DNA from 4 places in the Moritella sp. 36 genome. Region 2 is predicted to be linked to each of the others. Evidence: predicted binding sites of a transcription regulator. Region 2 holds the regulator's gene; each other region holds the start of a gene.
The links. Region 2 encodes sigma-54, which starts transcription at its own class of promoters, with help from an activator protein. Its sites were predicted from a motif close to GTTGGCACGNNNNTNGNNT; they were not measured.
Positions count from the first base shown of each region.

Region 1: a site for sigma-54 is predicted at 3,660-3,678, ahead of HWV03_RS18575 (formate dehydrogenase accessory sulfurtransferase FdhD). Genes of this name have one in related genera too.
Region 3: a site for sigma-54 is predicted at 4,564-4,582, ahead of HWV03_RS03800 (NarK family nitrate/nitrite MFS transporter). Genes of this name have one in related genera too.
Region 4: a site for sigma-54 is predicted at 5,452-5,470, ahead of glnA (glutamate--ammonia ligase). Genes of this name have one in related genera too.

Region 1 is NZ_CP056120.1:4,204,239-4,211,872, reverse strand. It holds gene HWV03_RS18585 (Ig-like domain-containing protein) at 1-1,715, shown strand, start outside; gene HWV03_RS18580 (helix-turn-helix transcriptional regulator) at 1,822-2,736, opposite strand; gene HWV03_RS18575 (formate dehydrogenase accessory sulfurtransferase FdhD) at 2,733-3,623, opposite strand; gene HWV03_RS18570 (DUF3305 domain-containing protein) at 3,827-4,309, shown strand; gene HWV03_RS18565 (DUF3306 domain-containing protein) at 4,299-4,925, shown strand; gene HWV03_RS18560 (4Fe-4S dicluster domain-containing protein) at 5,199-6,908, shown strand; gene HWV03_RS18555 (TorD/DmsD family molecular chaperone) at 6,933-7,532, shown strand; gene HWV03_RS18550 (twin-arginine translocation signal domain-containing protein) at 7,555-7,634, shown strand, end outside.
Region 2 is NZ_CP056120.1:233,921-241,554, reverse strand. It holds gene HWV03_RS01115 (KpsF/GutQ family sugar-phosphate isomerase) at 1-591, shown strand, start outside; gene kdsC (3-deoxy-manno-octulosonate-8-phosphatase KdsC) at 593-1,141, shown strand; gene lptC (LPS export ABC transporter periplasmic protein LptC) at 1,138-1,698, shown strand; gene lptA (lipopolysaccharide transport periplasmic protein LptA) at 1,721-2,182, shown strand; gene lptB (LPS export ABC transporter ATP-binding protein) at 2,198-2,923, shown strand; gene HWV03_RS01090 (RNA polymerase factor sigma-54) at 2,973-4,490, shown strand; gene hpf (ribosome hibernation promoting factor) at 4,522-4,809, shown strand; gene rapZ (RNase adapter RapZ) at 4,952-5,815, shown strand; gene mgtE (magnesium transporter) at 5,965-7,323, shown strand; gene pmbA (metalloprotease PmbA) at 7,428-7,634, opposite strand, start outside.
Region 3 is NZ_CP056120.1:818,397-826,030, forward strand. It holds gene rdgC (recombination-associated protein RdgC) at 1-624, opposite strand, end outside; gene phoB (phosphate regulon transcriptional regulator PhoB) at 1,024-1,710, shown strand; gene phoR (phosphate regulon sensor histidine kinase PhoR) at 1,733-3,031, shown strand; gene HWV03_RS03795 (PstS family phosphate ABC transporter substrate-binding protein) at 3,340-4,317, shown strand; gene HWV03_RS03800 (NarK family nitrate/nitrite MFS transporter) at 4,641-6,101, shown strand; gene HWV03_RS03805 (glycine cleavage system protein R) at 6,256-6,759, opposite strand; gene HWV03_RS03810 (ABC transporter permease subunit) at 7,001-7,634, shown strand, end outside.
Region 4 is NZ_CP056120.1:4,876,993-4,884,626, reverse strand. It holds gene HWV03_RS21755 (PilZ domain-containing protein) at 74-691, shown strand; gene glnG (nitrogen regulation protein NR(I)) at 737-2,155, opposite strand; gene glnL (nitrogen regulation protein NR(II)) at 2,167-3,219, opposite strand; gene HWV03_RS21740 (DUF4124 domain-containing protein) at 3,322-3,843, opposite strand; gene glnA (glutamate--ammonia ligase) at 3,966-5,375, opposite strand; gene typA (translational GTPase TypA) at 5,896-7,634, shown strand, end outside.

The DNA.
Region 1 (7,634 bases), 1.1 Mb from region 2:
TAGGTGTTGATGATGCACATGCGAAACTATCATTTCATATGGAGTCATATACTAAAGCAGAAGCAGAAGCGCTAGCACTTACTGCCGACACTCTCTTACCTGTATTCCATTCTGCTTACCCTAACAGGAACACTGCGCACTTTAGCTTAGGTGACAATATAATCATTACCTATAACAAACCGCTAGATGTCGCATCATTACAAAATCTTATTCTTAAAGATGAAAATGGTATGGCTGTGGAAACATATATTTCGCAGGACGGTGCTTCCATTATTATTGCCCCGGTAGATAACTTAATCCCATTAACGGCTTATACGGTCTCTGGTGAAGTTAAAGATCTTACGGGTAATCGTACCCATGTAATGCAAACTTTTAAGACTCCAAATAAAGAACAAGGTACAGAGTTTGAAGTGAATGGTAAGCTTGTAGCTCGCTATACTGCCCCAACCGTTGAAGGCATGGTGCCAGGCTATTCATGCGCCTTTGAAGACACTGACTTAGGGCTGGATATTGCGGGTCGTTGTGCTGGTGGTCTAAAGGTGGAGGTAGAGGATAAATCGGGTAAAAAGAGAGGACCTGACCAAAAGTTAAATATCTTTAATTTACAAGAGGATCGCGATATTTTTGTCGTGTTCAGTCAGCAGATGGATAAAGCCAGTATACGTTTAGGTGAAACGTGTGATACAGGTTCGTTCCGTGTCGAAATTGTTGAACCTAACGGTTCTGGTAACTGTATCGGAACGGTTCCTGGTGTGCTCAATTATGAGAATAAAATCTTAACCTTTTCTCCTGATGAGAACTGGCACGATCAAGGTTTAAACGTATATCGTTATTCTTTAATTTCTGCGGAAGGTGAAACTAAAGGTAGCGTTGATTGCTCTAGTGGTGAGGTACTATGTAGCGCACAAGGTTACCCTTTACAAACAACCTTGCTTAAGTCTGATAGTAATGAGAGTCGTGGTGGCCCTGATATGTTAATGCCATTTCGTGCAGCACCCGCTGACAACTTAGTGTTTAATCCATTAATGATGCCAACAACCGATACCAACCGTGATTATCGTTGGGACCCTGTGAAAGAAGAGGTGCAGAATGGTAATTTAGCCCAGTTATCTATACTAGAAGTAAAGGGCCTTTTGAAGCGAGGTACGGTTGGTTGTGAGTTAGATAAAATCTGTAGTGACGATTATGCTAAAACGTATATGAGTGGTTTTATGCCGACGGAAGTCGGGGAGTATGATGCAGAAAATAACCGAATACCGGTTAAGGTCCATAGTGCGCAACTGATATCTTCAAGCGTAGACGTTACGGTTGAAACTGGTATTTTTTCTATGGTCATGACTGTTCCAACCGGAACAATGATTATGCGTACTAAGTACCCAGTGATAAATGGTAAAACAGAAGTGCCAACGGGCTATATTATTTGGAATGAAAAAGAAAATAGGCTTAATTTTAAAGTTGATTTAGATATATATATGGATAATCCATTCATGAAGATAATTTTTGGTACTCATAATCTTCATAGTTATCCTGTTACTCTTAATTTACAAGGGCCCCTAACATTTTTAGAGGATGGTCGTATGAATATTGAATTAAAGAACTTAAATCAAATTGAGCTCGATGTTGAAATGTACATATTGGGGAATATTGGCAATATGAAACTCGCTATTGAACCTGGTAGTATGGCGTTACAGCAGGTTTCACAACCAATGAAATAACGCTTAGCTATGTTCATGGCTCCACCTAAGCTGTTACGGGATTGTAGGTGGAGCTTTGATAGCTGAGGTTGTGGTATTTAGGTCTACTTTGTACTTAAATTTAAGGCTAATTGGCACTCCAGACTTGTTGACCTGTCCGGCTGAAGTTATAACCACCGAGTTGATCTCCCTTAGCTTGGATCTTCATATCAGATAACGACTGTAGTAATTGCTGCTGCAAGGTACGGAAATAGATATTTTTGGGGATCACCAGTTCAAAAGCTTCGGTACTTAGCGGAATAAAACCTAAACCAAATTCGCCTGCAGTGCTTTGACTCGCGCAGCCCACATCCGCTTCTCCACGGGCAATGCAAGACGCTAGCTCTCGTTCACTGTGACAAGTTTCCGCTGCGGTAAGCATATCGACAGTGTAAGCATGATTATGCAACCATTCACCTAAGGCGCGCATACTGCCAGCCCCTTCTTGACGTAGTGCCCATCGCCAACGTGAAGTTAGTAATTCTTGTAAATTTAATGAGCGAGAGTTCACTAAATCGGCTAGTTCTTTGTTAACCACTAAGCCTTGTTGACGCTCAAAGGCGTGGATCAGCACCCAGTTTTTATGCCCTGGATATTGCTGTAATAATGCAGGGTGACGTAAGCTTGCTTCTTCTGCATGTCCCCAGTGTATCGCACAAATATCCACATGGCCTTTACTGAGCATGGCTAAACCTTGGCGAGTGCCTGTTGAGGTATAACCAACCAGTGCGGTGCTGCCAAGCTTTTGTGCCATCTTCCCCACGACGAGTTGCAAGAGTGGATCATCAGAACCAGCGATGAGTAAGCGGTCATTCAGTACGCCGTTATGGCAAGATTCCAGTAGCCATTTATCCAACATCGCTTTGGGAAATAACCATTTACCCGTTACTTTCGTTGCAGGCAAATGACCATCGTTAGCCAGTGTGTAGACCTTTTTTTCATTCAGGTCTAAATACTCAGCGACTTGCTTTACATTCATAAAAGCAGGGAAGTGTTCGCTCATGCACTTTTACCGATTAGTGTTGATGATTGTTCTTGTGATGCTGTTTGTGCAAGTGCTTCTGCGTCAGGGCCTTTGACATCTAAAATCAGGTTCGCCATACCGTTATATACTTGAAAACGATTACCTTTAGCGCGAGCAACCATGGTAATACCCAGTTTTTTTGCTAAGTCGTAACCCATTTGTGTAGCACCAGATCGGGATAATAATACCGGGATCCCCATTTGCGCTACTTTAATCACCATCTCAGACGTGAGGCGGCCTGTAGTATAAAAGATCTTATCTTCACCTGTTTGACCTTTTAACCACATCTCCCCAGCCAAGGTATCAACTGCATTGTGACGGCCTACATCTTCGACAAACGATAAAATAGTGGTGTCTTTACACACTGCACAGCCATGCACTGCACCGGCCGCTTTATAAGTTGCGTTGTGGTGAGTTAATGCTTCTAACAAACCATAGAGTTTTGATTGACGTAATCTAGGTTGTGGCAGTGTGATACCTTCTAGTTTTTTCATTACATTGCCAAACATGGTGCCTTGACCACAGCCTGAAGTAACGGTTTTTTTCGATAACTTATCTTCTAAACCATCAGTATTTTCACGGCTGATCACGGCTGCAGAATTTGTATCCCAATCAATAATTACTGATTCAATCGCGGCAATGTCTTCAATGAAACCTTGGTTTTTTAAATATCCAAGCACGAGGTCGGCAGGTCGGGCTCCGAGCGTCATCACTGTTACGATTTCTACCCAGTTTAAGTAAATCGTTAGCGGATGTTCACACGCGATCTCTTTGGTCATAGTATCGCCATATTCATCCATGATGTCGACGGTCATAGTGTGCTCAACTGAAGAATTGGTTTTAATTATTTTTGGTAATTGCGGCATCGGAAGTCCTGCTGGTTTATATATCTATCAAGAGGTAAGCAAAGTTCATTCCAACTTATACCCTGCACCTTGAAGTAACTTGGGTATCACCATTTTATTTGTCACTTATCTTGAACTTGGTCTAAATTTTGCTGAGTAGGGTGCGTTATATAAGAAATTATAAAAATACTAAATAATTATAAAAATAGAATAAAGGAGCATGTGTGCAACAAATTGATGAACATAAGCGCTTAGAAAAAGACGAATCAAGTTGGCCAATCAGGTTTCGTCTTTGCTCTGAAGAAAAGCAAATTGGACGCTGGACGACGCTGTCTTGGTCTATTGATAATGTCGAATTATATGATCACAACCACACGCAAGACGATGCTAGCACTGGCACCTGTTATGAGCGTGTATTAACGTTATACCGCGATGAACGAACTGATTATCGTTTTAACCTCAGTTCACAAGACCCGCATTTGTTTATTGTTTGTGAAGAAAATAATGAGCAGCTATCGCCGTTACTTATCACTGTCGCGCAAAGTGTCGCAAGCAGTTACATGGATGGCGATTATCAAGTGTTACATATTCAAATGCCCTTACCAGTTCAGGCTTGGATGGAAGCATTCATTGGGCGTCATGGCGAACTGATTGAATTTAAAAAGAAACGTTATAAAGATAAAAAAGGACGTTCAAGTGGCAACTAACTTTTTTCAACGTTGGTCTAGCCGCTCTCTGACGGCTAAAGACAAAGCTTCAACAACGTTATCGGAAACGAATGAAGCCGTTGAAGAATTAACTGAATCTAAGCAATTTTCTGAGCCAGTTTATGATGCTAACGCAGAAATTAATCAAGCCGTTACGCTAGATAAAGTGACGAATGATGCGGTAGATAAGCAGAGCGATATTGCAGACAAGAGCAGTGATGACGTATTAACAATTGCAGATGCAGATAGTGTGACATTTGACAGCGGCGTCGTTTCATTTCTAAAGCAGGGGGTTGATAAATCAGTAAAAAAAGCGGCGCTCGCTAAATTGTTTCATTCAGATGAATTCAACTATATCAGTGATATGGACGATCATACTGAAGACTTTTCTAATATCCCTAAACTCGACGATAGTATCGCAAAGCAGTTACGTGGTTGGGTTAAGACAGTATTAGAAGAACCTGAGCAAGTAGAAGACCTCAGTATTGAACGAACAGAAGAAGCAGAAATGTCAGCTGTTGAAGATGAAACAGTTGAACCCGTCACGGAAGATTTCAAATTATCGCAAGGCTGCGATGAGCCACATCACAAAATTATTCAGCAAGGTGAGACATAAAGGGACTAATAACCCTTATTTTAATCGGGACAATTTGATACAGGCGTGATCATTTGTAGCGACAAAATGTCTCAGTTGGAAGTACATCAACTGTCCTTATCTGACTTTAGTTCTTTATAGGTCATTTTTTTCCGTTAAAAGTTGGTTCGGTTATTGCTCTATTAGCTACAGCATAAAGTACGGTAAAAACCGTACGGCAGAAAGAGCTTCGGGCACTAAACTCGCAGTTTAATCGGCACCAATTTTTGCGGTGACGAGTATACAGGAATAGCAATGTTAAAAAGTATTCTAGAAACATTTACAGATAGCAATGGTCAAGCACGCTTAAGTGCAATCGCTGGTACGGTTGAATTATCGAATTTGATCCCGCCAACGGTCTCTTACGAGAGCCGAGGGAATCTATTGATCATTGGTCCGCACGATACTATTACTACACTGGCCCCGCAATTTTCAACACTTAATTCAGTGACACTCCTTGCGACTTCGCAGGCAGCTGAAAACACGGCGAAAACAAGTAATGACATTAAGGTATTTTTTAGTAATGACGTAACAATAAAAGGTTACTTAGGCGCATTCGAAGTGAATTGCCGCGTAGCTGGTACATTACTTGATACCTATGTCAATCTAGCGGAAGTAACTATCGGTGGTGATAGCTTTGATTTAGTGGTTGATATGAGTGCCGAGAGCATTATCAACACCGAGATCCCTGCACCTGGTTATTACCCTGTCGGCAGTGGTAAAGCGGCGATTGCAGATGTGATTGAAACCTTACCTGACATGCTTGGTACGTTTGATAAGCCTAAGTATTTCCGTTTAAATAATGACAGTTGTGCACATTCATCCCGTGGTGTGAGCGGCTGTACACGTTGTGTTGATGCGTGTCCAGCGGGTGCGTTATCAAGTAATGGCCATGCGATCGAGATTAACCCGTTCTTATGTCAGGGGGTTGGTACTTGTGCAACGGCTTGTCCGACAGAAGCGATCACGTATGCATTACCAGATCCAGAGAAAACCCAGAACTTCATTTATCGTTTGTTAAACAGTTATCAAATGGCGGGAGGTGTAAAGCCGACGATCTTATTCTTTGGTAACCGTGATGAAGAAAACGTTGCAGCGAAATTACCGTCATTACCATCGAATGTGATCCCGATTGCACTGGAAGAGTTAGCAACTGTGGGTGTCGATACATGGTTTAGCGCGCTGATTTATGGTGCGCATCAAGTACTGTTAGCAACGAATATTGCTTACATGCCTGCGACAATTGACCGCGTTTTAAAAGATGAGTTAGCCATCGCGAATAACTTCTTAACTGAACTTGGTTTTGAAGCAGATCGCATTTGCTTGTTTGAACTTAGCTCCGCGGCTGAATTTGTGGCGTTCCCTGCATCTTTGTTGCCTGTGGTAGATAACAAGATCGCAGTGATGGATAGCGGTGTATTAGCCGAGCAATTATCAGGGACTAAGCGTGAGAAATTGTTTAGTGCATTAGATAGATTGCATGCGCAAAGCACAGTTAGACCAACATTGTCTAGCGTACCTGAAAATGCACCTTACGGTAGTGTTGAATGTAAAACAGATGATTGCACGCTATGTATGGGGTGTGTGGCTGTATGCCCAACCCGTGCATTACATGCTGTTGGCGGACGCCCCGGTTTGCAGTTCAAAGAGCAAGATTGCGTGCAATGTGGCTTATGTGAAAAAGCTTGCCCAGAGCAAGTGATTAGTCTTAAACCGGGTGTTAACTGGGATGCTGAAAGCCGCCAAAACACCGTGATGATCCATGAAGAAGAGCCTGCTTGCTGTTTAAGTTGCGGTAAAGCATTTGCGCCAGCATCGATGATTCAAATGCTGACCGAGAAATTACAAGGTCATTCACAATTTCAGGGTGATGCTATTCGCCGTTTATCTATGTGTGAAGACTGTCGTGTACGCGATATTTTTTCTGACATGGCTGATGATCCAACAAGTCAGTTGCGAGTGTAAAACGAAATGATGGAAACACAAAACATGTCACAGCCAGTTGCTGAAGAAACAAGATTACGTATCGATATCTATAGTTTACTTGCTCATCTATTACGTAAGGCACCGGATGCTGACGTCATTGATTGGTTAGCGAATTTAGATGTGGATGCACCGAACGAACTCATTCAAACCACGGGAATGTCGGCAGCTTGGCCGTTATTAAAACTCGCGTCACAAAAGACCTTATTAACCGCGGTTGAAGATGAATACCAAGATTTGTTTATTGGTATTGGCCACGGTGAGATCGTGCCGTTTGGTTCTTGGTTCCTCACCGGGTCATTAATGGAAATGCCATTAGCGCATTTACGCCATGATTTGAAAAAGCTGGGTTTTCAACGCGATGAAGACGTGAAAGAACCGGAAGATCATATTGCTGCATTGCTCGAAGTCATGACGATGTTAGTCGCAGAAAGTAATCAAAAAGTACAAGCTGAATTTTTTAATCGTCATATAGATACCTGGTTTGAGCGTTTTTGCCAAGATTTAAAGGTGGCGAAAAACGCGGTGTTTTATAGCGCCGTCGCCGAGCTAGCTTTGCAATTTTTAAGTATTGAAAAAATACGTTTTATCGACGTAAAAAAATAATAACGATAGAGGATCAAACTGGATGAGTAAACAAAATAAGCCGGATGAAAACCGCCGCCAATTGTTAAGAAATATTGGTTTAGGTGTCGCTGCAGGTGCGAT
Region 2 (7,634 bases):
GATAATTCAACCATGGCGCGCGAAGCAAAAATTAGTTTATGTATTAAAGTTGATAAAGAAGCTTGCCCGTTGGGATTAGCACCTACATCGAGTACTACTGCAAGCCTAGTGATGGGTGATGCTATCGCTGTAGCCTTACTTGAAGCAAAAGGGTTTACCGCTGATGATTTTGCACTCTCTCATCCCGGCGGTAGCTTAGGCAGAAAATTATTATTACGTATTTCAGACATTATGCATAAAGGTAACGACGTACCAAGCGTACAACAAACCGAGACAATCTCTGATGCGCTATTAGAAGTCTCTAGCAAAGGGCTTGGTATGACGGCGGTTAATAACGGGTCTAAGCTGGTTGGTATTTTCACGGATGGTGATTTACGCCGTATCCTTGATGCACGTATAGATATTCACCAAACCCCAATCAGTGAAGTAATGACACAAAGATGTGTTACTATTAATAGACATATCTTAGCTGCAGAAGCCCTTGCAGTCATGGAAAACAAAAAAGTTAACGGCTTAATTGTCGTCAATGAACAACAAGAGCCCGTCGGCGCCTTCAACATGCATGACTTACTACGCGCAGGTGTACTATAAAATGATCAATACATTATACGGTCCAATCCCACAAGACATCTTAACCAAAGCAAAAACATTAAAACTACTCATTTGTGATATAGATGGTGTTTTTTCTGACGGCCGCGTGTACATGGGAAACGACGGTGAAGAACTAAAAGCCTTTCACACTCGCGATGGTTTTGGCGTAAAATCACTCCTTAATGCCGATATCGAAGTTGCTGTGATCACTGGCCGTCAATCGACAATTGTAGCTAACCGTATGCAAGGTTTAGGTGTTAAGCATATCTATCAAGGCCAAGACAACAAAGTGATCGCATTTAATATGCTGCTCGAAGAACTAAAAATATCGCCAGAGCATGTGGCTTATATTGGTGATGACGTCATTGATTTACCAGTAATGAATCTTTGTGGACTCAGTGTTGCCGTTGCCGATGCCCACCCGCTTGTTAAAAAAAGTGCTGACTTTAGCACCTCTATTCGTGGTGGCTTTGGTGCAGTAAGAGAATTAGCAGATCTAATCCTATTGGCCAAAGGGATCTTAGACCAAGCACAGGGCACCTCTGTATGAGCCGCCAAAACATAGGAATTGTGATTCTCTTTCTTTGTGCACTTGGTATTTGGCGTTTTTTTTCGCCTGATGACGAGTCTGCAACGGCACAGTCAACCAAATATCAGCCTGATTTCACCGCTCAAATACTACGTAGCGTTGAATTTAGTATTGATGGAAAAATTATACGTCGCATTTTTGCAGATAGCATGGAGCATTATGGTGAGTTAGGCATGACAATGTTTACTAACCCCGTTATTATTATTTATGATGAAAATGCACAAGCGACATGGAAAATCAAAGCAAAAGAAGGTAACTTCAGTAGCGACGACGTGGCAACACTACGAAACGATGTTGTCATCAAGAATATGAAAAAAAATGATTATATTGATGCCATTACTACCAGTTATTTACAATTAGAGCTTGCCGAAAATTTGGTGCATAGCGATCAGTTAATTACCATTTCAGGGGACTTATTTCATCAAACAGGTGTCGGACTTGAAGGTGATTTAAAGCAAGAATACATGACTATCCTTAAGCAAGTTGAAGCGATTTATACTAATGATGAAAAAATATAAAGTTTTACTATTAACATTATTCATGAGTAATTCAGCCCTCGCATTAGAGTCTGATTTTACAGAGAATGTAGTCGTTAATGCCAAACGTCAAGAAGTGTTTATTAAAGAGAACCGAGTCATATTTTATGATAGTGTCGTGGTGACTCAAGGGACGACATTAATTCATGCCGATAAACTCACGGTCTTAAGCTCTGGCGAAAAAGGCACAGAAGTAATGATTGCCATAGGGTCGCCAGCCACTTTTTATCAAGAGCTTGATGACGGTAAGAAAATTAATGGCGAAGCAGATGAGATCCGCTACGAGCTAGGTAAAAAACGCTTAATCTTGTCAAAAAATGCACATTTACGCCAAGCTGATAGCGAAGTTAAAAGTGACAAGATTATCTACCAAATTGACAAACAAGAAATGATAGCCGAAAGCGGCAAGCATGAATCTGATCGAGTGATCACTATTTTCACTCCTGAAGACAACAAAACTAATTAGAGTAGATGAATTCATATGGCACGTTTAAAAGTATCACACTTAGCAAAAAGTTATAACAAACGAAAAGTTGTGTCAGATGTGAGTCTCGAAGTTGAATCAGGCCAAATTGTTGGTTTACTCGGGCCTAATGGCGCAGGTAAAACCACCACCTTTTATATGGTAGTTGGCTTGGTTAAGCGAGATCATGGACAAATCTTCATTGATGACCAAGAATTAACGCATGAGCCAATGCATATTCGTGCACAACAAGGTATTGGTTACTTACCCCAAGAAGCGTCTATTTTTCGTCGTTTATCGGTAACGAAAAATATCATGGCAATCTTAGAGTTACGAACTGAACTCACGCGTTTCGAACGTGAAGAAAAGTTAGAAGAATTATTAGAAGAGTTCCATATCACCCATATTCGCGATAGTTTAGGCATGAGCTTATCGGGTGGTGAACGCCGCCGTGTTGAGATTGCCCGCGCGCTTGCGGCAGATCCAAAGTTTATTTTATTAGATGAACCTTTTGCTGGCGTTGATCCAATCTCGGTAGGTGATATTAAAAAAATTATTCAACATCTGCGCGATCGTGGTTTAGGGGTATTAATTACCGACCATAACGTACGTGAGACACTCGATGTATGTGAACACTCTTATATTGTGAGCCATGGACATTTGATCGCATCTGGTACTTCTGAAGAGATTTTATCCAACGAAAAAGTGAAAGAAGTATACCTTGGTGATCAATTCCGACTATAGTTTGATATTGATACGTTACCGCATTTAAGGAAGAGAGAGTAGTCGTTAGATGAAGCCATCATTACAACTTCGTATGAGTCAATCTCTGGCAATGACGCCACAGTTGCAACAAGCGATTCGATTATTACAATTATCGACCTTGGAGTTACAACAAGAGATTCAAGAAGCATTAGACAGTAATCCGCTACTGGAACAAGAAGATCCCAACACAGCTCAAGCAAACGATACAGAAAGTAGTGATGAGCATAATCCAAATAATAACGACGCAGTTACCGATGCCAGCCAAATAGAAGTTAGTGATGCGCTCGCCAGTGAAGCCATGCCAGATGAATTGCCTAATGACAGTAATTGGGATGATGTCTATACCCCTCAAATACAGACTCACAGCAGTGCGGGTAGCAGTATTGATGGTTTAGACCAAGTCTATCAAGGTGAGACCAGCGAAGGCTTATACGAGCATCTCATGTGGCAAATGGAATTAACCCCATTTTCTGACACTGATCGTGCTATTGCCGTTGCGATTATTGATGGCATTGATGATCATGGCTACCTTAATCAGACTTGTGAAGACATCCTGTCTAGCGTCAATAACGGTCACCAAGAACTTAGCGACAGTAGTAAAGAAAATAGTGAAGAGCAAGTTGAATTAGACGAAATAGAAGCAGTATTAAAGCGTATTCAACATTTCGATCCCATCGGCGTTGCAGCGCGTTCATTACAAGAATGTTTATTGATCCAACTCCAGCATTTACCTAAAAACACACCTTGGTTAACAGAATGTCAGCAAATAATTCAGTCTCACATGGATTTATTAGGCAATCGCGACTACCGTCAATTAAGCCGTAAGACAAAATTAAAAGAACCACAGCTTAAAGAGATCATGCAATTAATTCAGAGTCTAGAACCCAGACCTGGCAATGTTATCGATCAGACTGAAGGGCTTTATGTAATTCCCGATGTTTTAGTAAAGAAAAAAAATAATCAGTGGGTAGTCGAGTTAAATCCTGACATTGTGCCAAGATTAAAAGTGAACAATGAATATTCAAACTTGTCGACAAGCAATCGTAGTAGCAGCGATGGGCAGTTTATTCGAACGCATGTACAAGAAGCTAAATGGTTTATTAAAAGCTTAGATAGCCGTAATGAAACCTTACTAAAAGTAACTAAAAGTATTGTTCAACGACAAATTGATTTTTTTGAGTATGGCGATGAAGCCATGAAACCTATGGTTTTAAATGATATTGCCGAAGAAGTGGAAATGCACGAGTCAACCATTTCACGGGTAACAACGCAGAAGTTTATGCATACACCACGCGGTATTTTTGAACTTAAGTTTTTCTTTTCAAGCCATGTAAGTACTGACAATGGCGGAGAATGTTCATCAACCGCTATTCGAGCATTAATAAAAAAATTGGTCGCGGCAGAAAATGTCATTAAACCATTAAGTGACAGCAAGATTGCTGATTTACTTGCTGATCAAGGTATCAAAGTGGCTAGACGTACGATTGCAAAATATCGGGAGGCACTAAGTATACCACCGTCTAATCAGCGTAAAAGCCTATTATAAGGCTAATCCAACCTTCATAGGGGAGACATATATGCAAATTAATTTAACCGGTAGACATGTAAACATTACAGACTCACTGAAAGATTATGTTGATAGCAAGTTTTCCAAATTAGAACGGCATTTTGATCATATAAACAATATCCATGTGATTTTAAATGTCGAAAAATTACTTCAAATTGCAGAAGCAAAAATACATTTAAATGGGGGGGAGATCTTTGCCGTGCATGAACACAATGACATGTATGCCGCAATTGATGGCTTACTGGATAAGCTCGATCGCCAAGTGATTAAGCATAAAGAGAAGTTGATTCGTCATTAATTTTAATCTCGCCACAGATAACCTAAAGGAAAACCACTTTTTCCTTTAGGTATTAATGCTTCTGACATAATTAAAACATATCATATCCAAATCAATTGCGGGATAATGAACCCATTATTTTATATCGCTGTGAGGATAAAAGATGAAATTAATAATAGTCAGCGGCCAGTCAGGATCTGGTAAATCAATTGCATTACGCGTGCTTGAAGATCTAGGCTACTATTGCGTAGATAACCTACCAGTAAAATTACTACCACAACTGCTAAAAACCTTAAATGACCAAACCGAAAAAGTGGCAGTGAGTATTGATGTCCGTAATTTACCGACAGAAAAAAAAGAATTAAACGACATAATTACAGAGTTAAGAACGAGCACCGATCTGACTAGTTTATTTCTTGATACTAACCAGTCAGTCCTTATCAAACGTTATAGTGAAACCAGACGCCTTCATCCGTTAACAAAAGATGAGCTATCTCTATCACAAGCGATTGAAATAGAAAAAAAACGATTAAGCCCTTTAGCGTTACTTGCTGATTTAAAAATCGATACTACTGAACTCAATATTCATGAACTCAGTGAACAGATTAAAGAACGTATTTTAGGAAAGAAAAACAACCAACTTGTCTTAGTATTTCAATCATTTGGTTTTAAACATGGCCTACCTATGGATGCCGATTATGTATTTGATGTCCGTTTTCTACCAAACCCCCATTGGATCCCAGAATTAAAACCTTACACAGGTCTTGATGAACCCGTCATTAAATACCTGAGCCAACAGCCTGATGTAATGAGCTTTTCACAACAGATTGAAAACTTACTCACGACTTGGTTGCCAATGTTAGAAAAAAATAACCGCAGTTATGTCACCGTTGCTATCGGTTGTACAGGCGGCCAACATCGCTCGGTATTCATTGCTGAACAATTAGCAAAGAGCTTTAAACTACAAAATCGTGTAGTGCAAACTCGCCATCAAACCTTAGAAAAAAATAAACATAAAACTATCTAGGTACTCATTTGCAATGGCGTTAACGATCTAAACAGTTAATTATTTTACTTTATTGTTAATGCTGATTATAAATACAGATTAAGCTAGAATTACGCAGCACCAGCAAGCAAGGTCTTGCAGAAGAAGAATAATAAGAATGGGGACGACATATGCCAGAAAAGATGGAGCATGACAGCACACACCTACGTTTAAGCGAAGTGAACGAAGCACTTGATAGTGGTATGTTCATTCACGTTAAACGAATGCTCTACCAAACGCCCCCTTGTGATATTGCGTTATTACTGGAATCATCGCCACCAGCAGGCCGTAAAGTACTGTGGCGTTTGACCGACTCTGAAATGCAAGGTGAAATCCTTGACGAACTTAATGAAGATGCCAAAACCAGTATTCTCAAACTGATGGATACGGAGTCCCTTGTCGCTGCGACAGAGGGGCTCGATACTGATGATTTAGCCAATATTCTCCGTAGCCTACCAGACAGTATCTATCAAGAAGTTATCACCCAAATGGATACCCAAGATCGTCAACGTTTAGAAACAGCGATGGCGTATCCAGAAGACACTGCTGGCAGTATCATGGACACAGATACCATTACTTTAAGACCAGATGTGACTGTCGATGTGATCTTACGTTATATCCGTTTACGCGGTGAATTACCCGATGCCACAGATACTTTATACGTGGTTGATAAAGATGATCGCTTAATTGGCGATGTGCCCTTAGCCATGTTATTAACAACAGATCCAAACAGTGTGATTAGCACTATTATGGATCGCGAAGCAGAAACCTTACCTGCACATATGGATACCTCAGAGGTTGCCAAGCTGTTTGAACGTCATGACTGGATCTCTGCGCCAGTACTTGATGACTCAGGTAAACTACTCGGACGTATTACCATCGATGACGTGGTTGATATTATTCGTGAAAATGCCGAGCATGACATGATGGGTATGGCCGGTATGGATGACGATGAAGATACCTTCGCGCCAGTAATACAAAGTACCAAACGTCGAACACTCTGGCTTGGGGTTAATTTAATTGCCGCACTGACTGCTGCATCCGTCTCTAACATGTTTGAAGCGACCTTAGAACAACTCGCTACACTTGCTATTTTAATGACCATTGTGCCAAGCATGGGCGGTATTGCCGGTAATCAAACCCTCGCATTGGTTATTCGTGGTATGGCGGTTGGTCATATTAATGACGACAATAGCCGTTGGTTAATTGGTAAAGAAGCCATGGTTGGCGCACTGAACGGGGCTATCTGGGCAATATCTATTGCAATCATAGTATCATTATGGAAAGGCGATCCATCTCTGGGGCTGATCATTGGTGGCGCTATGTTTATCAACATGGCGATGGGGGGGCTTGCAGGCGTGGTCATTCCACTGGCAATGAAGAAATATAATATCGATCCTGCCTTAGCTGGCGGCATGGCACTCACCACCGTTACCGATGTCGTCGGTCTATTTGCCTTCTTAGGCATGGCAACACTAGTCTACGGTTAACCTTTATAACGAAAGCAGAGTTCAGAAAGTAAAGTTAATAGCCTATAAACGTAAAAAGCCTGTGTCATCATGACACAGGCTTTCTCACTTAAACCTAGGGGATATTAGTTACCTGCAATCTGCATTGATTCTAATAGTGTAGAGCCCATTAGAATACTGCTACGAACATCGATATCGTTACCGACTGCAACAATATTTTTGAACATATCCGTTAAATTACCTGCGATCGTGATCTCGTGTACTGGATACTGCAGCTCACCATTCTCAACCCAGAAACCTGAGGCGCCACGGCTATAATCACCCGTTACAAT
Region 3 (7,634 bases), 580 kb from region 2:
ACAACGGATGATACCGCCATGTTCAAGTGCAGAACGTAATTCAGCTTCATCACCCAGTTCAAAACCCGGTGCAGCACTGCCGTTATTTAACCATTCTGTCATAGTTACATCTGCTGGCGTCGTTAAAGCAACTGGCACAACAGGTAGGCTACCGACACACTTACGTAATAAAGCGATGAGGTCTTCGGCTTTTTTAGCGCTTGATGCATCAACGACTAATAATTTTTGTGACGGACAAATCCAAGCAAATGTTTGGCTGCTACGTGGGAATGCACGTGGGAGTAGTTGATGGACGATATCTTCTTTTAGTGCATCTTTTTCTTTTTTCTTTAGGCCTCGGCCTTGTTCTGCTTCAATCGTGTCGACTTTTTCTTGTAGCATGTCTTTAACAACAGACGCTGGTAATACTCTGTCTTCTTTCTTCGCACAAATCAGAATGTTATCTGAAATACCATGCGTTAAAGCCTGACCTGACTTACCCAGTGGTTTTATCCAACCGAACTTAGATAAATCTTGGCTACCACAAGGGGTAAAAGGGAAATCAGCTAACTTGGTTTCAAGTTGTTCAATATCTAGTTCAAATGGACGAGTGAAACGATAAATTAGTAAGTTTTTAAACCACATTATAGCAGGACCTTGGTATCAACTGTTTGGATAACCAGTATACTCAAGGATGTTGGAAATACAAGTTTGCCTAGTGGCTAAACATGCATCAATCAAGATCTTAATTCCACACTTTCATTGCCATCTGGTGTATAAAGTATTCAATTGAATCGTCACTTTTAATTATTAAAATCAGTGTTTTAATTAAATGCTATATTTATGTGATATTCATTACATTTGTTAGGTGTGAAATTCGACTTTTTAATAAAGAATTCATCAATGTAATAATACTGAAACATATTGAGCTGATAATAACTTTCAGTTAAAGTCGAAAGATAAGTGGTTCTTTCATCATTAAAATATAAATCTTTTACTGACCGGTGACGGTTATTAAGGGAAGAATAGTAAAGGATATTTAAAGTGTCTAAGCGAATTTTAGTAGTTGAAGATGAACTTGCGATCCGTGAAATGCTGTGTTTTGCATTAGAACAAAAAGGATTTGATGTTGTTGAAGCTGGGGATTATAACGAGGCGGTAGATCGGCTTGTCGAACCTTATCCTAATTTAATCTTATTAGATTGGATGTTACCTGGTGGTAGCGGCATTAAATATATTAAGCACTTAAAGTCTCAACCGCATTTATCCACTATTCCGGTCGTGATGTTAACGGCACGTGGTGAAGAGGAAGATAAGGTTAAAGGTTTAGAAGTGGGGGCTGATGATTACATCACGAAACCATTCTCACCAAAAGAATTGATTGCACGGCTAAATGCGGTAATGCGTCGTGTTGCGCCAATGACTCAAGATGCAGTTATTGATATTAGTGGGTTACAGCTTGATCCTGTTGCTCATCGCGTTTCTGCTGGTGATTCTGTGATTGAAATCGGTCCGACTGAATTTAAATTATTGCACTTTTTTATGACACACCCAGAACGTGTGTATAGCCGAGAGCAGTTATTAGATAATGTTTGGGGCATGAATGTATACGTTGAAGACCGCACGGTTGATGTACATATCCGTCGTCTGCGAAAAGCATTAACACCGAGTGAACATGATAAATATGTACAAACAGTGCGTGGTGCAGGTTATCGCTTCTCGATACGTTAATCATGAGAGTTGAAGTTTCAATATGAATAAGACGAACGTTTTTGTCGGTGGCTTATGGCGACTGCTTTATTGGTATATCCCGTTTTTTCTTGTTGGTTTAGTTATTGATAATATTACATTGAGTTTACTCATCGCCACTGCCGTACATGTTGTTTGGTTATATCGTAGCCAATACATATTACATCAGTGGTTATGGGTTGCGCGCACGGCGACGCCGCCTGAAGGTAAAGGTAGCTGGGAATCCATTTTTAATGGCATCTATCGTTTGCAGCGTCGACATAAACGTAAGCGTAAAGAATTGCGTATGGTTATTCGGCGTTTTCGTGAAGGTGCTGAAGCCTTACCGGATGCCGTGGTTGCGTTAGATACTGATTATTCCATTATGTGGTGTAATAAATTAGCGCAACAAATGATTGGTCTGAAATGGCCAGATGATGCGCATCAACATATTGGTAATTTGATCCGAACTCCGGATTTCATTCAATATTTAAATTCGAAAGATTACCGAGAACCGTTAGAGATCACTTCGCCAGTGCATAATGCCAAGACGTTAGAAATTCGCGTAATGACGTATACCGATGATCAATCGATGCTGGTGGCTCGTGATGTCACTGAACTGCGTCAACTAGAACAAGTCAGACGTAATTTTATGGGCAATGTTTCTCATGAGTTACGTACACCGTTAACCGTATTAAAGGGTTATCTGGAAATGCTTGAGCCTGATGAATCGGATAAAATGTTTGCTCGTGCGCATAAAGTCATGTCTGAACAAACGGCGCGTATGGATTCGTTGGTGAACCAGTTATTAGCCTTGTCTCGTATTGAAGCTGCACAGGCTGTCGACTTTGAAAAGCAAGTTGATATTCCGTTTATGCTGTCGATGTTAGAACAAGAGGTATTGATTTTAGGTGCGGATAAAGCCTTAAATGTAGAGTTCCACATTGAAAACGGCCTGTTTGCATTGGGTGATGAATCACAATTGCGCAGTGCGGTATCTAATTTGATCTACAATGCGGTACGCTATACGCCTACGGACGGCAAAGTGGTGGTTGAATGGAAGCATACAGCCGCTGGTGGTTCATTAAGTGTGACCGATAATGGCGATGGTATTTCTGCCGAGCATGTACATCATTTAACTGAGCGTTTTTATCGTGTTGATGATGCGCGTTCACGTGATTCTGGTGGCTCTGGTATTGGTTTATCAATTGTGAAGCATGTTTTAAGCAATCATGACAGTGTGTTAGAAATTAATAGCAAAGTGAGCAAAGGCAGTTGCTTTAGCTTCACCTTACCGTTAGTGACGTATGTAAAACGCCACTAACGTTACCGCGATTGTGACTAGTATTATTCAATAACTAAGCCCATCCACTATGCGATGGGCTTTTTTTTAGCGATAAATTTATACTGTATGGGTAATTAGCAGAGGTTTATTTGTAATAAATCGTGCGCTGTCATCAAACCGTCATGTTTCATTCATATTATTGTCATCAGTTTATTGAATACTTGTATTCACAGAAACGAGGTACAAGATACAAGCTTATATTACTTGTAGTCGTGGACACTAAATACAAAGCTTATATACCCTGTAGTCATAGACACAAAATAAAAAATTATACTTGGAGAAGTAAAATGAATATTAAACAAATTGTTGTAGCATTAGGGATATCAATGACAGCAATCGCTTCACAAAGCGTATTTGCAGCAGGACTAGACCCTAAATTACCAGAGTATCAAAAAGTAAGTGGTATCTCAGGTAACCTATCTACAGTTGGTTCTGATACATTAGCAAACATGATGACGTTGTGGGCTGAAGAATTCAAACATATTTACCCAAGTGTTAACGTACAAATCCAAGCGGCTGGCTCTTCTACTGCGCCACCTGCACTAACAGAAGGTACTTCACAGTTCGGTCCAATGAGCCGTAAAATGAAGTCTAAAGAAGTCGAAGCGTTTGAAAAACGTTACGGTTACAAGCCTACAGCAATTCGAGTTGCTATCGATGCACTTGCGGTATTCGTACACAAAGATAACCCAATTAAAGGTTTAAACATTGCCGATGTAGATGCGATTTTCTCAAGCACACTAAAATGTGGTGAAGCGAAGCGTGTTGAACGTTGGGGTGAATTAGGACTAGAAGGTTCTTGGGCTGAGCGTGATATCCAATTATTTGGTCGTAACTCAGTATCGGGTACTTACGGTTACTTTAAGAAGAAAGCATTGTGTAAAGGTGACTTCAAAAATAACGTGAATGAGCAACCTGGTTCAGCATCTGTTGTACAGTCTGTATCATCATCACTTAATGCAATCGGTTACTCAGGTATCGGTTATAAAACATCAGGTGTTCGTGCAGTACCACTAGCGAAAAAAGGGACTAACTACATCGAAGCATCGTTAGATAACGCTGCATCAGGTAAATACCCATTGTCTCGTTACCTATACGTTTACATCAATAAGATCCCGAACAAAGCATTATCTCCAATGCAAACGGAGTTCTTAAAACTGATATTATCGAAACAAGGTCAGAAGATCGTAGCTAAAGATGGTTATATCCCATTACCTAACTCAGTTACATCAAAAGACCTTAAGAAAGCAGGTATTACACTGTAATACGACTTACTTAGGTTAAATGATTAAAGCTCGCTATTTAGCGGGCTTTTTGCTTTCTGGCATAAAATAAAATGAGGTCGTAGCCTTGTTTACTGTATGTGCAAGCTTGGGGAAATTGCTCTCAAAATGATACATTGCTCACATTTAGTCACCATGTTGGTGCAAATATTCAACCCCAGGTCTATGGTTTTGATGTTCCTTGGTTGTAAGTCATTGATAAGTAGTGTTTAAGTTGGCTTTTATTAAGTTGGCCTTAGTATTGCTTTGTTCTAGATAAGATAAAATTTTTTAAACTTTGTTTTTATATCTTAGAGGGAATTTTTATGGGACAAGAAAAATTTAATATATTGTCTTTTTCAGGGAAAATGAAAACTTTACACTTATCGTGGATGGCATTTTTTATTACTTTTGTGGTTTGGTTTAATGCAGCACCACTAATGTTAGCGATTAAAGACAGTTTAGGTTTAACCACTGAAGAAGTTAAAACTCTGCTGATCTTAAATGTAGCCTTAACCATTCCTGCTCGAGTGATTATAGGTATGCTAACCGATAAATACGGACCTCGGATTGTTTACTCTACATTATTAGCTGTCTGTTCTATTCCCTGCTTTATGTTTGCAATGGCGACGACCTTTGAACAGTTAGCAATAGCGCGTTTTATGATGGGGCTGATTGGTGCTGGTTTTGTAGTTGGTATCCGTATTGTTAGTGAATGGTTTCCTGCCAATGAGTTAGGTACCGCGGAAGGTATTTATGGTGGTTGGGGTAACTTTGGTTCGGCTGCTGCTGCATTCACACTACCGACAATTGCATTATTGTTTGGTGGTGAAGATGGCTGGCGCTATGCGATTGCCATCACAGGTTTAATGAGTTTGTTATTCAGTATTGTGTATTACTTTAATGTTACTGATACACCTAAAGGTGCAACTTATTTCCGCCCCAAAAAAGGCGGAGCAATGGAAGTGACCAGCAAAGGTGATTTTTATTTACTGCTGATCATGAAACTACCTATGTACCTGACGCTTGGCTTATTAGCGTGGAAGTTGTTACAAATCGGTATGTTCACAGAAACTATCACCCACTCTATTTATGTTGGTTTAGGTGTTCTTTATGTACTTGATTGCTGGAAAACATACCAAGTAAATAGCGATGTTTTTGTTAAAGAAGTGCCTGAAATTGAACGTTATAAGTTTAAGCAAGTCGCTGTACTTAACGTTTTGTACTTTTCTACGTTTGGTTCTGAGTTAGCGGTTGTTTCCATGTTGCCGCTATTTTTTGCAGAAACATTCGGACTAGGAATGACGGAAGCAGGTATGGTTGCAGCGTCTTACGCCTTTATGAATCTAATGTCACGTCCCGGTGGCGGTTGGATCAGTGACCGCTTTGGTCGTAAGAAGACATTATTGATCTTAACTGCTGGTTTAGCCGTTGGTTATTATGCGATGTCACAAATTACGGCTGCGTGGTCATTACCGCTTGCTATCGCAACCGCAATGGCATGTTCATTCTTCGTGCAAGCTGGCGAGGGTGCTGTATTTGCTGCGGTACCATTAATTAAGCGTCGTTTAACGGGGCAAATTGCGGGAATGACTGGTGCTTATGGGAATGTAGGGGCTGTATTTTATTTAACACTGTATTCAATCGTATCGACACAAGTATTCTTTTATGCGATTTCAATCACGGCGATAGTCGGCTTTATTGCTTTGTTATTAATGGAAGAGCCAAAAGGGCATATTGCAGAGGTAGATGAAGACGGTAAAGTGACGTTAATTAATGTGTCATAAATAGTCTTAATGATAAGAATATCATTGGATATTTTTATGAATAAAGTGTGACAGTATTGAGTGCGGCGTCATTATCATAGTTGGTAATGGCGCCATTTTTATATAATGATTTGTTTACCTGTTTGTCTACTTATCTATTAACCCGCCTATATACCTAAGCTTCGGTCATTTCAGCAATCAAGGTTGGCGATATTTTTGCTAAGTCACCACTGAGCATATCATGGTCTAGGGTATCAGGCAGCGCTAGCTTAAGTTTGGCATAAAAACGATTGTTATCAGACTGCCACAGATCTTTGCTGTGTGTTGTTATCGCTTTTAATTCAATACCGTGCTGCGTTAATATCTTAGATACTTCGTTGATAATTCCCGGACGGTCGTTATCTTGGATGATAAGGCAGGGTGATTTCTGCCAAATACTTTGATTTTTACCTTCGGCGAAACTTATGGTTAGGCCTGGGATCAGGCTCAATGCTTCACATAGATCGCGGTAATATTCATCTTCTACTGAAATTTGTAAGATACCTGCAAATTGTCCTGCTAGCTCACTCATGTTACTTGCTAACCAGTTTCCCTTATGTTCGGCGACGACACGTGATAAGTTGTTTATGAGACCTGATTTATCATCACCAATAAGCGTTACGATAAGTTGTTTAAGCATTTCTAAGCCCTATATAAAAAATCCGGTGTAAAACGTTTTGTTTTAGCTACTTTCATCACTTAATATGATGCGCCATACTATATGCAAATAACGTGCATAAATATAGCACTGGTATATAAATATCAGTGCTTAGACCAGCTAAAGTGGAATATATTTAACGTTGTTGAGTGATGTCATATAACTGTCATAAATATTACATATAATCGCGTTGTGATTAATTACAGCTAAATACGAGGAAGAGATGGCTGAACAGTTTTCTTTAACGATTGCGGGCTCCCGTAAACGTCTAATTAAAGATAAACTCGCAGAATATGGTATTAAAATGGGCGGAGGTGTTGTACTGATGACACTGCTGCTAATATTTTGCTACCTACTGTATGTGGTTTATCCGGTTTTTGAATCGGCGAAAATAGAATCTAAAGCACAATACAGTCAATCTTTTGCTGGTAATACTTATGCATTAGCGATGGAAGAGCAAAATGAAATAGCCTACCGTTATAGTGATTTAGGCATTAACTTCTTTAACACTTTAGATCCCAACGTTGAGTTGATGCAATATGCATTACCACAGCCGGCGACGTCATTTGGTCAAACAGGGCCAACATCACCTATCGTTGTATTTGGTTTTAATGATGGTAAGGCGTTAGTTGCGGAAGCTGATTTCGATGTCACCTATCCTAGTGATAAGCGTCTTATCACACCACAAGTTAATTTCCCATTTGGTGAGCAACAAATTGAAGTTGACAGCCAAGGGCAAGCATTAAAACATATTGCAATTGAAGTTGAAGGTGAAGATGCGGCTATCGTTGCGGTGACGGCGGATAACCGCGGTATATTGCTACGTTATACTGCAGAAGAAAACTTCATGACGGAAG
Region 4 (7,634 bases), 390 kb from region 2:
ATGTAATTTAAATTACTCCCACTCTTTGTATAGCAAACAGGATGTTTCTCGACAAAGTAATAAAGGTTTTTTCATGCCAAAGAAAGTGACGGATATTTTAACTCAAGATGAACTTAATTTATTACAGGAAGTAATTGAAAGTCATGCTGATGATGTTAGCCGTGAAGTATGTATTTCGCACATTTCCAAAAAAATGCTGGATGTATTAGCGCAATCTGATGACATTGTATTGGTAACGCAAAGCGAACAAAAGGAATTTCGTTTTCCGCTTTATCTTATTAGTGATGGCTATAGCGATGAGCTAAAGGAGCTTGGTCCTCCCGATATCATTGATCATAAAGGTGGAGAAGGGCGTTATTGGCGCCTATCGGATCCTAAAGGTTTAAAGGTATTTGATCCGAAAGGTGAAGTCTTATTGGGGGCTGTTCTGAATATATCGACGTCGGGATTATTTATGTTATGCAGTGCGCAGCAATTTTCGTCTATTGATTTTAACCTTCAAAAAGGGGACCGTGTGAACTTTTATTTAAAGATCCCACAACGTGGTTTTCATTTAGTTAAGGCTAACGTTGTACGGATTGAAAATGAAAATAATAATGGTAAAGGGCTGGCGTTGAATTTTGATATTGATAATGACTTAGCTTTGATACTCCATAATTATATTATTGAGAAACATGACTCACTGAATTAGTAAGCGGCAGTTAACTTAAAGAATAGGTTAACTGCCTAAGCATAATTAATTAATATCGAGTTCCTTCAACTTACGGGTGAGAGTATTACGACCCCAACCCAGTAGTTTTGCTGCATCTTGTTTATGACCTTGTGTGTACTCGAGTGCGGTTTGTAACATGATACGTTCAAAATCGGGCATTGCTTCAGCAAGGATATCACTCTGTCCTGATGCGAGTTGCTGTGCCGTCCAGGTTTTTAATTGTGTGCGCCAGTCGCCACTTTGAGCCGCGCTACCATGACTTATTAAAGGCGATTGCTCTTCGGTGATCTCAGAAGGTAAATCAGCAATGAATATTTCTTGGCCGCTGGCCATCACGGTTAACCAACGACAAATATTTTCAAGTTGGCGAACGTTACCGGACCAATGATGATTGGCTAAATAGGTTTGTGCTTCTTTACTGAGAATTTTGGTTTCGACACTCAGCTCTTTACCCGCTCTGATTAAAAAATGATTGGCGAGTTTAGGAATATCTTCTCGACGTTCATTTAACGATGGAATATGAATACGAATGACGTTCAAACGATGGAATAAGTCTTCACGAAAACTACCATCAGCTACTTTCTTTTCTAAGTTTTGATGCGTTGCTGCGATGATTCGTACATCCACGCTCACCGGAGAATGGCCCCCTACACGGTAAAACTGCCCATCAGAAAGTACCCGCAATAATCGCGTTTGAATATCAATCGGCATATCCCCGATCTCATCTAAAAATAGGGTACCGCCATTAGCTTGTTCAAAGCGACCATTACGCACACCTGCTGCGCCAGTGAAAGCACCTTTTTCATGACCAAAAAGTTCTGATTCAATCAAATCTTTGGGTATTGCAGCCATGTTTAAGGCAATGAATTCGTTATTTACGCGTGGGCTGTGTTTGTGTAGCGCTTGTGCAACTAATTCTTTACCTGTGCCAGATTCACCATTAATTAATACGCTGATCGAAGAACGTGATAAGCGACCGATAGCGCGAAATACTTCCTGCATGGCCGGTGCTTCACCAATAATTTCAGTCACTGGCGCGACTTTATTATTTTTACGGCGGTTTTTGCTTTGCTCTTTGGCATGAGTCACTGCACGAGTCGCTAAGGATACGGCTTCATCAATATCAAACGGTTTTGGTAAGTATTCAAATGCACCAGCCTGATACGCATTGACTGCACTGTCGAGATCGGAATGGGCAGTCATTATGATGATCGGGAGGTCAGGGTGAATGGCATGTACTTTATTCATTAATTCTAACCCGCTCATTTCTGGCATGCGGATATCAGAAATAATGATATCTGGCTGTTCGAATTCGAGTTTATTTAATAAGGCATGCGCACCACTAAATGCAGAGGTTTCAAATTTCTGTGATTTTAATGCTTTGTCGAGAACCCAGCGGATAGAACTATCGTCATCGACAATCCAAACTGTTGCTGTTGTCATAGTTTAATCCTTTATTTTCTTAGTGGCAGATAAATGGCAAATTCGGTATGACCTGGCCAGCTATGGCACTCAATTTTCCCCTTGTGTTGCTTAATCAGGTTTTGAGCAATAGAAAGTCCAAGTCCGGTGCCGCCTTCACGTGCAGTAACCATTGGGTAGAACAAGGTATCTTTAATGTGCTCTGGAATACCGGGTCCGTTATCAATGATTTTTATTTCAGCACATAAGCGATATTTCTGTCCTTGGATATTCACTTGATGTGCTGTACGCGTAATAATTTTAATGATGCCATGTTCTTTTAGTATTTGAACGGCATTACTAATTATATTAAGTAGTGCTTGTTGTAATAGGTCTGGTTCCATCTCAAAATCAGGTATTGATGGATCATAATCTCGTTCGATAATAATACCTGACGGTAAATCAAACTCGACTAACTGTTTTACTTTTTCAATGACGGAATGAATATTTAAAATGGTTTGCTGACCAGGCTTTTGTGGCCCCAATAAACGGTCAACTAGCGTCCGTAATCGATCGGCTTGTTCGATGATAATACCTGTAAATTCTTTTAATTCCGGCGTTGGTAGTTCTTTCTCTAATAATTGTGCGGCGCCACGTAATCCCCCGAGTGGGTTTTTAATTTCATGGGCCAAGCCACGTACTAATTCTTGTGCAGCTTGCTGTTGTACGTGTTGATAAAGTTCTTGGCTAATTTTCTTTTGTAAGTCTATTTGTCTCGCTTCAATTAGAACACAGACTTCCGAGTTAAAGTTCGTTAATGTTGCTGAAATTTCGACTAATAGTTGGCGATCATCAATGACTAATGATACTTCATTATCAGTAAATCCTTGCCCTGTTTTAATTATGCTTGCTAATAATGAAAGGTCGAGTGTTGTATGTTCGATGATATCCGTGATCTTCACATCAAGCACACGACTGGCACTGGATCCTAATAGTTGTTCACCCGCTGGATTGAGATATTTTATATACAGATCATGATTGAGAACGAAAACCGAAGAAACTAAGCTATTCATTAATGACTGTTGAGGTTCTGGGAGCATTACCATGGCACTTCCTTATTAGGATAAACATCCCGTGACTGAACGCACCAATTCGGTGCTCACTTTAAAATATTACTGTACAGCGTGGTGAAATTAAAGCGGAAATGCTTAGTTGGCCTTAAATCGATGTAAATAAACAGTAATGAGCTCTGATGATGCAATTACCTTGCCTAAGTTGTTAATTATTTGTAACTGTAATTTATGCGTACCAATGGGTACGTTTGTGACATCAAATTGCTTCTCAATTTGCTCACTATAAGTAATGCCATCAATTAATAAACGAATACTTGAACCGTACAGCAGTGTTGAACTGAGAGTGGCAGACACTGTGATTTCGCCAGTATTACTGCGTATTGTTTGTTGATCGCGTGGTGTGCTGATATGAATGCTACTTGGCGTGACTGATTTGTCATTCATTGTGGTTTTTGCATGACTTGTTTTCGGAGGAATTGATTGAGTAAGAGAGTCAATGGAAGGTGGCGTTAGCTTCACATCAATTTCTTTGGCTGATGCTGGTTTACTTTCATCATCCGAAAAGTGGGTAATACCTTGTTCATCAGTCCATTGATAAATAGCGGCAACACTAGTATAGCTTGTGATTATTAATATGAATAACATTACGTATTTCATGGCGACATCCTGTCTTTGATTACTTGATTTGTATGGTTATTTTCACCTAGTTACATTTATTTCACAAATAAAAAACCCGCTAAATAGCGGGTTTTTTGATATTAATTTTTATTAATAAGAAATTATACGCTGTAGTACATTTCAAACTCAACTGGGTGAGTTGTCATGTTCAGTCTTTCAACTTCTTCTTCTTTTATTGCAATGTAAGCATCGATTGTATCGTCAGCCATTACATCGCCAGCCGTTAAGAAGTCACGGTCAGTATCTAGTGCTGATAGTGCTTCTTGTAGTGAAGAGGCAACTTGTGGAATTTCTGCTGCTTCTTCTGCTGGAAGGTCGTATAGATCTTTATCCATTGCATCACCAGGGTGAATACGGTTTTTAATACCGTCAATACCTGCCATTAACATCGCAGAGAATGCTAAGTATGGGTTTGCTGCTGGATCTGGGAAACGAACTTCAATACGTGTCGCTTTTGGCGATGGTACGATTGGGATACGGATTGATGCAGAACGGTTACGCGCTGAGTAAGCTAGCATTACTGGTGCTTCAAAACCTGGGACTAAACGTTTGTACGAGTTAGTTGCTGGGTTAGCAAATGCGTTAATTGCTTTTGCGTGCTTGATGATACCACCAATGTAATGAAGTGCAGTTTCAGAAAGACCGCCATACAGATCACCAGAAAAAATGTTTTCGCCATTTTTCTGTAGTGATTGGTGACAATGCATGCCTGAACCGTTATCGCCTACAAGTGGCTTAGGCATAAATGTTGCTGTTTTGCCGTAAGCGTGTGCAACATTATGGATAACGTATTTAGTGATTTGAACTTCATCCGCTTTTTCAACGATTGAGTTATATAGTGCTGCGATCTCGTTTTGACCTGCTGTCGCTACTTCATGGTGATGCGCTTCAACTGTTAAGCCCATTTCTTCCATTATTAGGCACATTGCACTACGGATGTCTTGTGCAGAGTCAACTGGTGATACTGGGAAGTAACCACCTTTAACACCTGGACGGTGACCCATGTTGCCGCCTTCGTACTCTTTATCAGAGTTCCAAGAAGCTTCTTCAGCGTCAATCTTGTACATGCTACCTGACATGTCAGTTTTGTACTTAACATCATCAAATAGGAAGAATTCTGGTTCAGGACCGAAGAATACATCATCAGCGATACCTGTTGAGCGTAAGTATGCAAGTGCACGCTTTGCTACTGAACGTGGGTCACGGCTATAACCTTGCATTGTTGCAGGTTCGAGTACGTCACAACGAAGGTTCAGAGTTGTTGCTTCTGTGAACGGGTCAAGTACAGCTGTTGCCGGATCTGGCATTAAAATCATGTCAGATTCGTTGATGCCTTTCCAACCTTCAATTGATGAACCATCAAACATTTTACCTTCTTCAAAGAAGCCGGCATTAACTTGATGATGTGGTAGAGATACGTGCTGCTCTTTACCTTTAGTATCTGTAAAACGTAAATCTACAAATTTAACGTCTTGTTCTTTAATTAGAGCTAATACGTTTTCTGCTGACATAAAAAATAACCTCCGGTGTCATCAATATGATGGCTTAATTTAAAGTGGCTGACTGTAAACAATCATGATTTAAATAATGCCATATATGTGCCAACTATTTAAGTTGTTGATTCTATTGCTTTAGTTCGCGTATTCTCCCTTGCTCCAATCTATTGCTGCACGAAGATCGTGCGTGCTACGCACTTGTTTGGTGCAGCGATTGTTGCGGTAAAAAAACGCGTACATTTACTATTACTAAGTTCGATATTATGGTTTATTTTCAGGGATTACCAGTAAAATCGTATTCAAATATAGTTGATAAAACGTCTCATCTGTAAGTCTAATTGATCACTGTGTGATACGGCCTATATTTATTTATATTTTGTGTGCTAAAAGCCCATTTAGTGGCTATTGCTTGGTTTTTAAATAAAATAAATTGCAATCATTTTACTCTGTGCCAAAATTTTGCTAGGTAGATCACAAGGAGGCGGTTACAATACCGCCTAATTTTTACCCATATAAAATATATAGAGGCATCACAGTGCTAGATAAACTACGCAACATTGCGATTATCGCTCACGTTGACCACGGTAAAACTACTTTAGTTGACAAGTTATTAGAACAGTCAGGTACTTTAGAGAAACGTGGTGGTAATGAAGAACGTGTAATGGATTCTAACGATCTTGAAAAAGAACGTGGTATTACAATTCTTGCTAAGAATACTGCTATTACATGGAAAGATTACCGTATCAACATCGTAGATACTCCAGGACACGCCGATTTCGGTGGTGAAGTTGAGCGTATTATGTCTATGGTTGATAGTGTTTGCTTAATCGTTGATGCTGTTGATGGTCCTATGCCACAAACGCGTTTCGTAACGCAAAAAGCATTTGCACATGGCCTTAAGCCAATTGTTGTTATCAACAAAATCGATAAACCTGGTTCTCGCCCTGAATGGGTTATGGATCAAATCTTCGATCTGTTTGATAACCTAGGCGCAACTGATGAACAGCTAGATTTTAAAGTTGTTTACGCATCTGCACTTAATGGTTGGGCTAACGTTGAGTCTGAAGAAGCTACTGAAAACATGGAACCTTTATTCCAAGCTATCGTTGATGGTGTTTCTGCTCCAGAAGGCGATCGTGATGGTGATTTCCAAATGCAAATCTCGCAACTTGATCACAACTCATATGTTGGCGTGATCGGTGTTGGCCGTGTAACACGTGGTTCTGTTAAACCAAATCAACAAGTTAGTGTTATTTGTGCTGATGGTCATATCCGTAACGGTAAAGTAGGTACTGTACTTGGTTACATGGGTCTTGAGCGTCATGAAACTGAAGAAGCGCAAGCTGGCGATATCATCGCAATCACAGGTCTAGGTCAACTTAAGATTTCTGACACTATCTGTGCGCCTTCTGCTGTTGAAGCACTACCTGCATTGTCTGTTGATGAACCAACAGTAACAATGACTTTCCAAGTAAACAACTCTCCATTCTGTGGTAAAGAAGGTAAGTTTGTTACTTCACGTAACATCCTTGAACGTCTAGAAGCTGAACTTGTTCACAACGTTGCATTACGTGTTGAACAAACAGATGATCCAGATAAATTTAAAGTTTCAGGCCGTGGTGAACTTCACCTAGGTATCTTAATTGAAAACATGCGTCGTGAAGGTTTCGAGCTAGCTGTATCTCGTCCTGAAGTGATCATGATTCAAAAAGATGGCGAAACTCAAGAACCATATGAAACGGTTACTATTGATGTTGAAGAAGCGCATCAAGGTCCAGTTATGGAAAAAATGGGCATGCGTAAAGCTGAACTTACAGATATGGCACCTGATGGTAAAGGGCGTATCCGTATGGACTTCATCGTTCCTAGCCGTGGCCTAATCGGTTTCCAAACTGAATTCATGACAATCACGTCTGGTTCTGGTCTTATGTACCATACATTCCTACAGTATGGCCCACATAAAGGCGGTACTTTTGCACTACGTCAAAATGGTGTATTAGTATCTAACGCGATGGGTAAAGCACTAACTTACTCTCTATTCGGCTTACAAGAACGTGGTCGTCTATTCATCGAACACGCTCAAGAAGTTTACGAAGGTCAAATCGTGGGTATTCACTCTCGCTCTAACGATCTTACTGTTAACTGCTTGAAAGGTAAGCAGCTAACTAACGTACGTTCTTCTGGTACAGATGAAGCACAAACACTAACTACGCCAATCAAAATGACGCTAGAGCAAGCTCTAGAATTCATTGATGATGACGAATTAGTTGAAGT